Prosthecomicrobium sp. N25: one gene and its partner. The protein of the gene in region 2 binds, or shares a complex with, the protein of the main gene of each other region. Links are inferred from orthologs where the notes say so. Each region holds a gene or a part of one and is shown on either strand. Other genes may lie near its edges.

The links. Proteins that work in one complex are often made in the same cells at the same time.
Region 1: the proteins of WBG79_RS18965 (region 2) and accD are in contact, whole or in part, in a solved structure (PDB 8UXZ), measured with the Escherichia coli proteins. The link is inferred for Prosthecomicrobium sp. N25 from one-to-one orthologs.

What each region holds. Positions count from the first base shown.
Region 1 is NZ_JBBCAT010000001.1:611,386-614,279, forward strand. The notes cover bases 24-2,894. They hold accD (acetyl-CoA carboxylase, carboxyltransferase subunit beta), read left to right. Parts: upstream 24-944; coding sequence 945-1,844; downstream 1,845-2,894. Other genes in these bases: trpA (tryptophan synthase subunit alpha), read left to right, coding at 24-776; WBG79_RS02880 (bifunctional folylpolyglutamate synthase/dihydrofolate synthase), read left to right, coding at 1,942-2,894. In the rest of the region: more of trpA, read left to right, coding at 1-23.
Region 2 is NZ_JBBCAT010000002.1:886,267-889,922, reverse strand. What follows is about bases 781-3,656. They hold WBG79_RS18965 (acetyl-CoA carboxylase carboxyltransferase subunit alpha), read right to left. Parts: upstream 2,758-3,656; coding sequence 1,804-2,757; downstream 781-1,803. Other genes in these bases: WBG79_RS18960 (site-specific tyrosine recombinase XerD), read right to left, coding at 2,849-3,656; WBG79_RS18970 (murein L,D-transpeptidase family protein), read right to left, coding at 781-1,582. In the rest of the region: WBG79_RS18975 (TadE/TadG family type IV pilus assembly protein), read left to right, coding at 1-64; more of WBG79_RS18970, read right to left, coding at 158-780. UniProt on the Escherichia coli protein: Component of the acetyl coenzyme A carboxylase (ACC) complex. First, biotin carboxylase catalyzes the carboxylation of biotin on its carrier protein (BCCP) and then the CO(2) group is transferred by the carboxyltransferase to acetyl-CoA to form malonyl-CoA.

The DNA.
Region 1 (2,894 bases), on a different replicon or contig from region 2:
CCTTTGTGACGGCCGGCGATCCCGACTACGCCACCTCGCTCGCCATCCTGAAGGCGCTGCCCGGAGCCGGCGCGGACGTGATCGAGATGGGCATGCCCTTCTCCGACCCGATGGCGGACGGGCCCGCCATCCAGGCCTCCGGGCGGCGGGCGCTGCTCGGCGGCCAGACCATGGTCCGCACGCTCCAGATGGTGCGCGAATTCCGCGAGACCGACCGGACCACGCCGATCGTGCTGATGGGCTACTACAACCCCATCTATTCCTGGGGACCGGAGGCCTTCCTGGACGCCGCCAAGGCGGCCGGCGTCGACGGCCTGATCATCGTCGACCTGCCGCCCGAGGCCGACGACGAGCTCTGCGTTCCCGCCATGGCGCGCGGCATCAACTTCATCCGGCTGGCGACCCCGACGACCGACGACCGGCGCCTGCCCGCCGTCCTCGCCAACACCTCCGGCTTCGTCTACTACGTCTCGATCCTCGGCATCACCGGCACGGCCTCGCCGGACGCCGTCCGCGTCGCCGGCGCGGTGGAGCGCATCAAGCGCCACACCCGGCTGCCCGTCGCGGTGGGCTTCGGCGTCAAGACAGCCGAACAGGCCCGCACGATCGGTCGCGACGCGGACGGCGTGGTCGTCGGCTCCGCGCTCGTCAATGCCCTCGCGGCGACCCTGGACGCCGAGGGCCGCGCCACCGGTGCGACCGTGCCGGCCGTGACCGCTTTCGTCGCCGATCTCGCCGCGGGCGTCCGCTCGGCCCGCCGGGAAACCGCTGCCTGACGGGTTCGGGCGACCCGATGTCGCCCGCAGGCCGCCGCGCGGCGGGTATCGCCGCTATGGCTCGGATGCAGGCGCGGCGATGCCTTGGCTCTGCCGGAAAGCCGGTGTAGGCACGTGAGAGCACGTGGGGCCCCGGGACTCGGGGCTCCCCAACCGGAGTGGACCCCCGTGAACTGGCTCACCAACGTCGTCCGGCCGAAGATCAAGAGCCTGCTGACGAAGCGCGAGACCCCCGACAATCTCTGGATCAAGTGTCCCGAGACCGGCGAGATGGTCTTCCACCGCGACCTGGAGGCGAACCAGTTCGTCATTCCGTCCTCCGGCTACCACATGCGCATGCCGGCCCGGCGCCGGCTCGAGGTCCTCTTCGACGGCGCCAAATACGAGACCATCCCGGTGCCGGGGGTTCCCGTCGACCCGCTCAAGTTCCGTGACGAGCGCCGCTACACCGACCGGCTGAAGGACGCCAAGGCGAAGACCGGCAACGAGGACGCGGTCCTGCTCGGCCACGGCACCCTCGATGGCCTGACCGTCGTCGCCGCCGTCCAGGACTTCGAGTTCATGGGCGGCTCCCTCGGCATGGCGGCCGGCGAGGCGATCATCGCCGGCATGATGACGGCGCGCGACAAGCTCGCTCCCTTCATCCTCTTCGCGGCCTCCGGCGGCGCGCGCATGCAGGAGGGCATCCTCTCCCTCATGCAGATGCCGCGCACGACGGTGGCCATCCAGGCGCTCCGCGAGGCCCGGCTGCCCTACATCGTCGTGCTCACCAACCCGACGACGGGCGGGGTCACCGCCTCCTACGCCATGCTGGGCGACGTGCACATCGCCGAACCCGGCGCGCTCATCGGCTTCGCCGGCCCGCGCGTGATCGAGCAGACCATCCGCGAGAAGCTGCCGGAAGGGTTCCAGCGCTCCGAGTACCTGCTCCAGCACGGCATGGTCGACATGGTGGTCGGCCGACTGGAGTTGCGCGCGACTTTGTCGCGCCTCTGCCACCTCCTCACCAAGACGCCGAAGGTGCAAGTCGAGGAGCCGGAGGCGGCCCCGACCGAGGCCGCGGCCTGACCCTGGACTTCCCGTCCGGGTCCCGTGACCCGCGTCCGGGTCCCCGACCCGCGTCCGGCCCCTCCCGGTCCGGCGCCAGAGGAGCCTTGAACACCCGATGTCCCCGTCTGCGCTCGACGCCCTGCTCGACCGGCTCACCATGGCGATCCCCGCCGGCTGGGATCTCGGCCTCGACCGCATCGAAAGGCTGCTCGCCACCCTGGGCGACCCCCACAGGCGCATCCCGCCGGTGATCCACATCGCCGGCACCAACGGAAAGGGCTCGGTCACCGCCTTCTCGCGCGCGATCCTGGAGGCGTCGGGCAAGACCTGCCACGTCTACACCTCGCCCCATCTCGTCCGTTTCAACGAGCGGATCCGCCTCGGCCGCCCCGGCGGCGGCAGGCTCGTCGAGGACGACGTCATGGCGGCCGCGATTCTGGAGGCCGAGCGGGCGAACGCCGGCGCGCCGATCACCTTCTTCGAACTGACCACGGTCGCCGCCTTCATGCTCTTCGCCGACAACCCGGCCGACTACACCCTCCTGGAGGTCGGCCTCGGCGGCCGGCTCGACGCCACCAACGTGGTGCCGGCGCCGCTCGTCTCGGCCATCACGTCGATCTCCCTCGACCACGAGAAGTTCCTCGGCGACACCATCGCCGGCATCGCCGAGCAGAAGGCCGGCATCATCAAGCGCGGCGCCGCCGCCGTCTCTTCGCCCCAGGTGCCCGAGGTCGAGGACGTGCTCCGCCGCCGTGCCGCCCGCGAGGGGGTGCGGCTGCGCCTCGGCGGCGAGGACTGGACCGCCGGCCAGGAGAACGGACGGCTCGTCTACCAGGACGAGGACGGGCTCCTCGATCTCTCCGCCCCGCGCCTCCTCGGCCGCCACCAGTACGTCAACGCCGGCACCGCCATCGCGGCCCTGCGCGCCGCCCGGGTCCCGCTGACCACTGATGCCGTCAGCCGCGGCCTGGAGACGGTGGAATGGCCGGCCCGCATGCAGCGGCTCGGCCCCGGGCCGCTCACGGCGCTCGCCCCCGCGGGCGCCGAGGTCTGGCTCGACGGCGGCCA
Region 2 (3,656 bases):
CTTCGTCACCGCCAAGCTGCCGGAGATCGTCGCCTACCTGCCGTCCGTCCGGCTGCTCAAGTAAAGGCGCACATCGACCGTTGAAAAGCGCCGAAAGGGCGGGTCCTGCGGGGCCCGCCCTTTTCTCGTTCCGCTCCGGTCCGCGGCGATTGCCGGGTCAGGATCCGAAGGGATTGATCTTCTGCCAGAAGGACCGCTCGGTCTTGGGCGCCGACTGCACCGCGGAAGCGGAGACGGCCGGAGCCGGCTGAACCTCGGGCTTGCCGGTGGGAGCCGCCGCGACCGCGGGCTTGGCCGACGGGGCGGCCGGTACCGGCGGAGAGGGCAGCGGAGACGCGGCCCCGGCCGCCGGAGTCGAGCCGGTCGCCGCAGCAGTACCGGTCGCCGCCACCGAGCCGGTGGCCGCCACAGAGCCGGTGGCCGCGATGGCGTCGCGTCCCGGGTTCTCCGGCTCGGACTTGGACCCGAAGCTGAACAGGCGGTCGACCATGCCGGGCTCCGACCGGGTCTCGGCCGTCGCCACCGCCGTGCCGGCCGGCCGGTTCGGCGCGGCCCGCGGGATCGGCACCGCGATCGGCGTCATGGCCGGCGCCGCAGACGCGGTCTCGGTCACGCCGCCCCGGAAGATCGAAGCCAGCATGGCACCCTCCGCCTTCGGCTTCGCAGCCTCCAGCGTCTTGGCGAGCGCGACCTCGGCGGCCGCCTTGTCCTTCTCGTCGAGCGAGGCGACCAGCGTCGCGGTCTCGGCGTCGTCCGCCTTCGCCTTGGCGGCGACCGCCATCTCGATATGGGCCGGGACCTCGTAGGTCGGGCAGGCGCCCACGGCGTTGAAGGCGGTCGATCCGGCGTCCTTCGGCTGCGCGTTGAAGACGTAGCGCTTCTCGCAGACGTCCACCTTGGGCTCGAGCTTCGTCACCTCGAAGTGGTCCGCGCCTTCCTTCAGGTTCTTCCAGAAGGCGTAGTTCGGATTGTGCCGGTTGCGCGCCATGTTCTGCGCGGTCATGCGGAACGGATAGGATTGCACCTGGAACGAGGGCTGTCCGCCGGCGAGCGCCTCGCGGGCGAGTGCGTAGATCTCCTCGACCTGGCCGTCCGTCATGGCGAAGCAGCCGGCCGACGAGCAGGCGCCGTGCACCATGATGGCGGCGCCCGTGCGCCCGTAGGCTCGGTCGAAGGCGTTCGGGAAGCCGACGTCGAAGGACAGGTGGTACTGCGAATTCGGGTTCATCCGCCACGGCGTGACCGTGTAGAAGCCCTCGGGCGACTGCTTGTCGCCCTCCTTGACCTTCGGTCCGACCGTGCCGCCCCAGGCGCAGATCTTGTAGTCCTTCAGGAAGGCGTACTTGCCGGTCTTGTCGCGCTTCCAGACCTCGAGGGTCGAATCCTGCTTGTAAATGCGGATGAGGATCGGATCCTCCTTCCGCATGTCCTTCTTGGCCATCAGCTCGAGCATTTCCGGGCGAAGCGGACGCGTCGCCTTGCCGGACGTGCTGGCGACGAACCCATGCTCTTCCTGGCAGGCACCGAGCCCGAGCGCGAGGCTCGCGAGGACGAGGAGGCGAGCGGACTTCCGAGACACCATCGGGCACCCATCCGTTGACCGGGTCGGGACGACGGCCATCGCCGGTCCCGGCACCCCCGACCCTAGGGCCGGTATGATTGACGACTTCTTAACTCCGGGCACGCCGGACGACGGTCGTCTCTTCGACCAAGTGTAGCGGAAGATTCTCTTTACGGCAAAAGCGTGTCGCCCAGCCGGGCAGGCTTTCCGAAAGCTTTCGGAACCGTCCCGGATCGGGACCGTCAGAGCGTCCGCCCGAGCGTCAGGAACTTCTCCCGGCGCATGCGCCGGATGTCCTCGCGAGGCAGGTCCTTGAGCCCCTCCAGCGCCTGCGCGATCGCCTGGCCGGTGGCGTCGATCACCGCCTCCGGGGCCCGGTGGGCGCCCCCGACCGGCTCCGGAATCACCCCGTCGACGATCTTGAACTTCACCAGGTCCTGCGCGGTGATCTTCATGTTGGTCGCCGCGTCCTGCGCCTTGGCCGGATCGCGCCACAGGATCGAGGCCGCCCCCTCCGGCGAGATCACGCTGTAGATCGCGTGCTCGAGCATGAAGACCCGGTTCGCCGTCGCGATCGCGATGGCACCGCCCGATCCGCCCTCGCCGATGACGACCGCCACGTTGGGCACGCCGAGCGCCAGGCACGCGTCGGTGGACCGCGCGATCGCCTCGGCCTGACCGCGCTCCTCCGCGCCGATGCCCGGATAGGCGCCCGCGGTGTCGATGAGGCTGATCACCGGCACGTCGAAGCGGTCGGCGAGCTCCATCAGGCGCACCGCCTTGCGGTAGCCCTCCGGCCGCGCCATGCCGAAGTTGTGCTCGATGCGGCTCGCCGTGTCGGACCCCTTCTCGTGCCCCAGAACCGCGACCGACAGGCCCCGGAACCGCCCGAAGCCGCCCATGATGGCGGCATCCTCGGCGAACTTGCGGTCACCGGCGAGCGGCGTGAAATCCTCGATCAGCCGGCCCACGTAGTCGACGAAATGCGGACGGTCCGGATGGCGCGCGACCTGCGTCTTCTGCCAGGGCGTGAGCTTCTGGTAGAGGTCCTGCATGGCCTGCGCGGCCTTCGCCTCCAGCCGCTCGATCTCCTCCTTGACGTCGACCGCCTCGCCCCGCTCGGCGAGCACCCGCAGTTCCTGGATCTGCCCTTCGAGGTCCGCGACGGGCTTTTCGAATTCGAGATAGCTGCGCATGAGGGCTCGGAGGCGGGAGGGAGTGGGTGGGACGGCGGAGGAAGGCCACGCGCGCGGGGCAAAGTCAAGGCGGAGACGGACTGCCGCCAAGTCACTCCCACGCCATCGGATGGTGCTCGGCGACGAGCCGCTTCAGCCGTTCCTCGAGCACGTGCGTGTAGATCTGGGTGGTCGAGATGTCCGCATGGCCGAGGAGCTCCTGAACGACGCGCAGGTCCGCCCCGTTCTCCAGGATGTGGCTCGCGAAGGCGTGGCGCAGCACGTGGGGCGACAGCCGGTCCGGCGGCACTCCGGCCTTCACGGCCAACGCCTTGAGATCGCGCGCGAAGGCCTGCCGGGTGAAATGGCCGGTTTCCCCGACCGAGGGGAAGAGCCAGGCATCGTTCGCCGTGCCGGCCGCGGCGGCGGCGGCCCGCCAGCGGGCGAGCGCCGCCTCGGCCTTGCCTCCGATCGGCACGATCCGCTCCTTGTTGCCCTTGCCCCGCACCCTGAGGACCGGCAGGTCCCCCGTACCTGCCCTGGCCGGAAGCCCGACCAGTTCGGAGACGCGCAGGCCCGTCGCGTAGGCGACCTCCAGCAGGGCCGAGAGCCGCAGCGCGCGCAGCCGCGCCGCATCCGTGAAGTCGGTGCGCCGGGTGTCGGCCTCCGCGGCCTCGATGAGCCGGTCGACCTCCGCCCTCGACAGCACCTTGGGCAGCGCCCGCCCGCGCTTCGGACCGTCGACCGTGCCCGTAGGGTCCCCGGACCGAACGCCCTCCGCGTACAGGAACTTCTGAAACTGCCGCAGGGCCGAGAGCCGCCGCGCCTGGCTGGTGGCCGCGAATCCCCGGGCCGCGAGATCGCCCATGTAGGCGCGCACGTCCTCGCTCTCCGCCTCCGCGACGGCCTTGCCGCGCGCG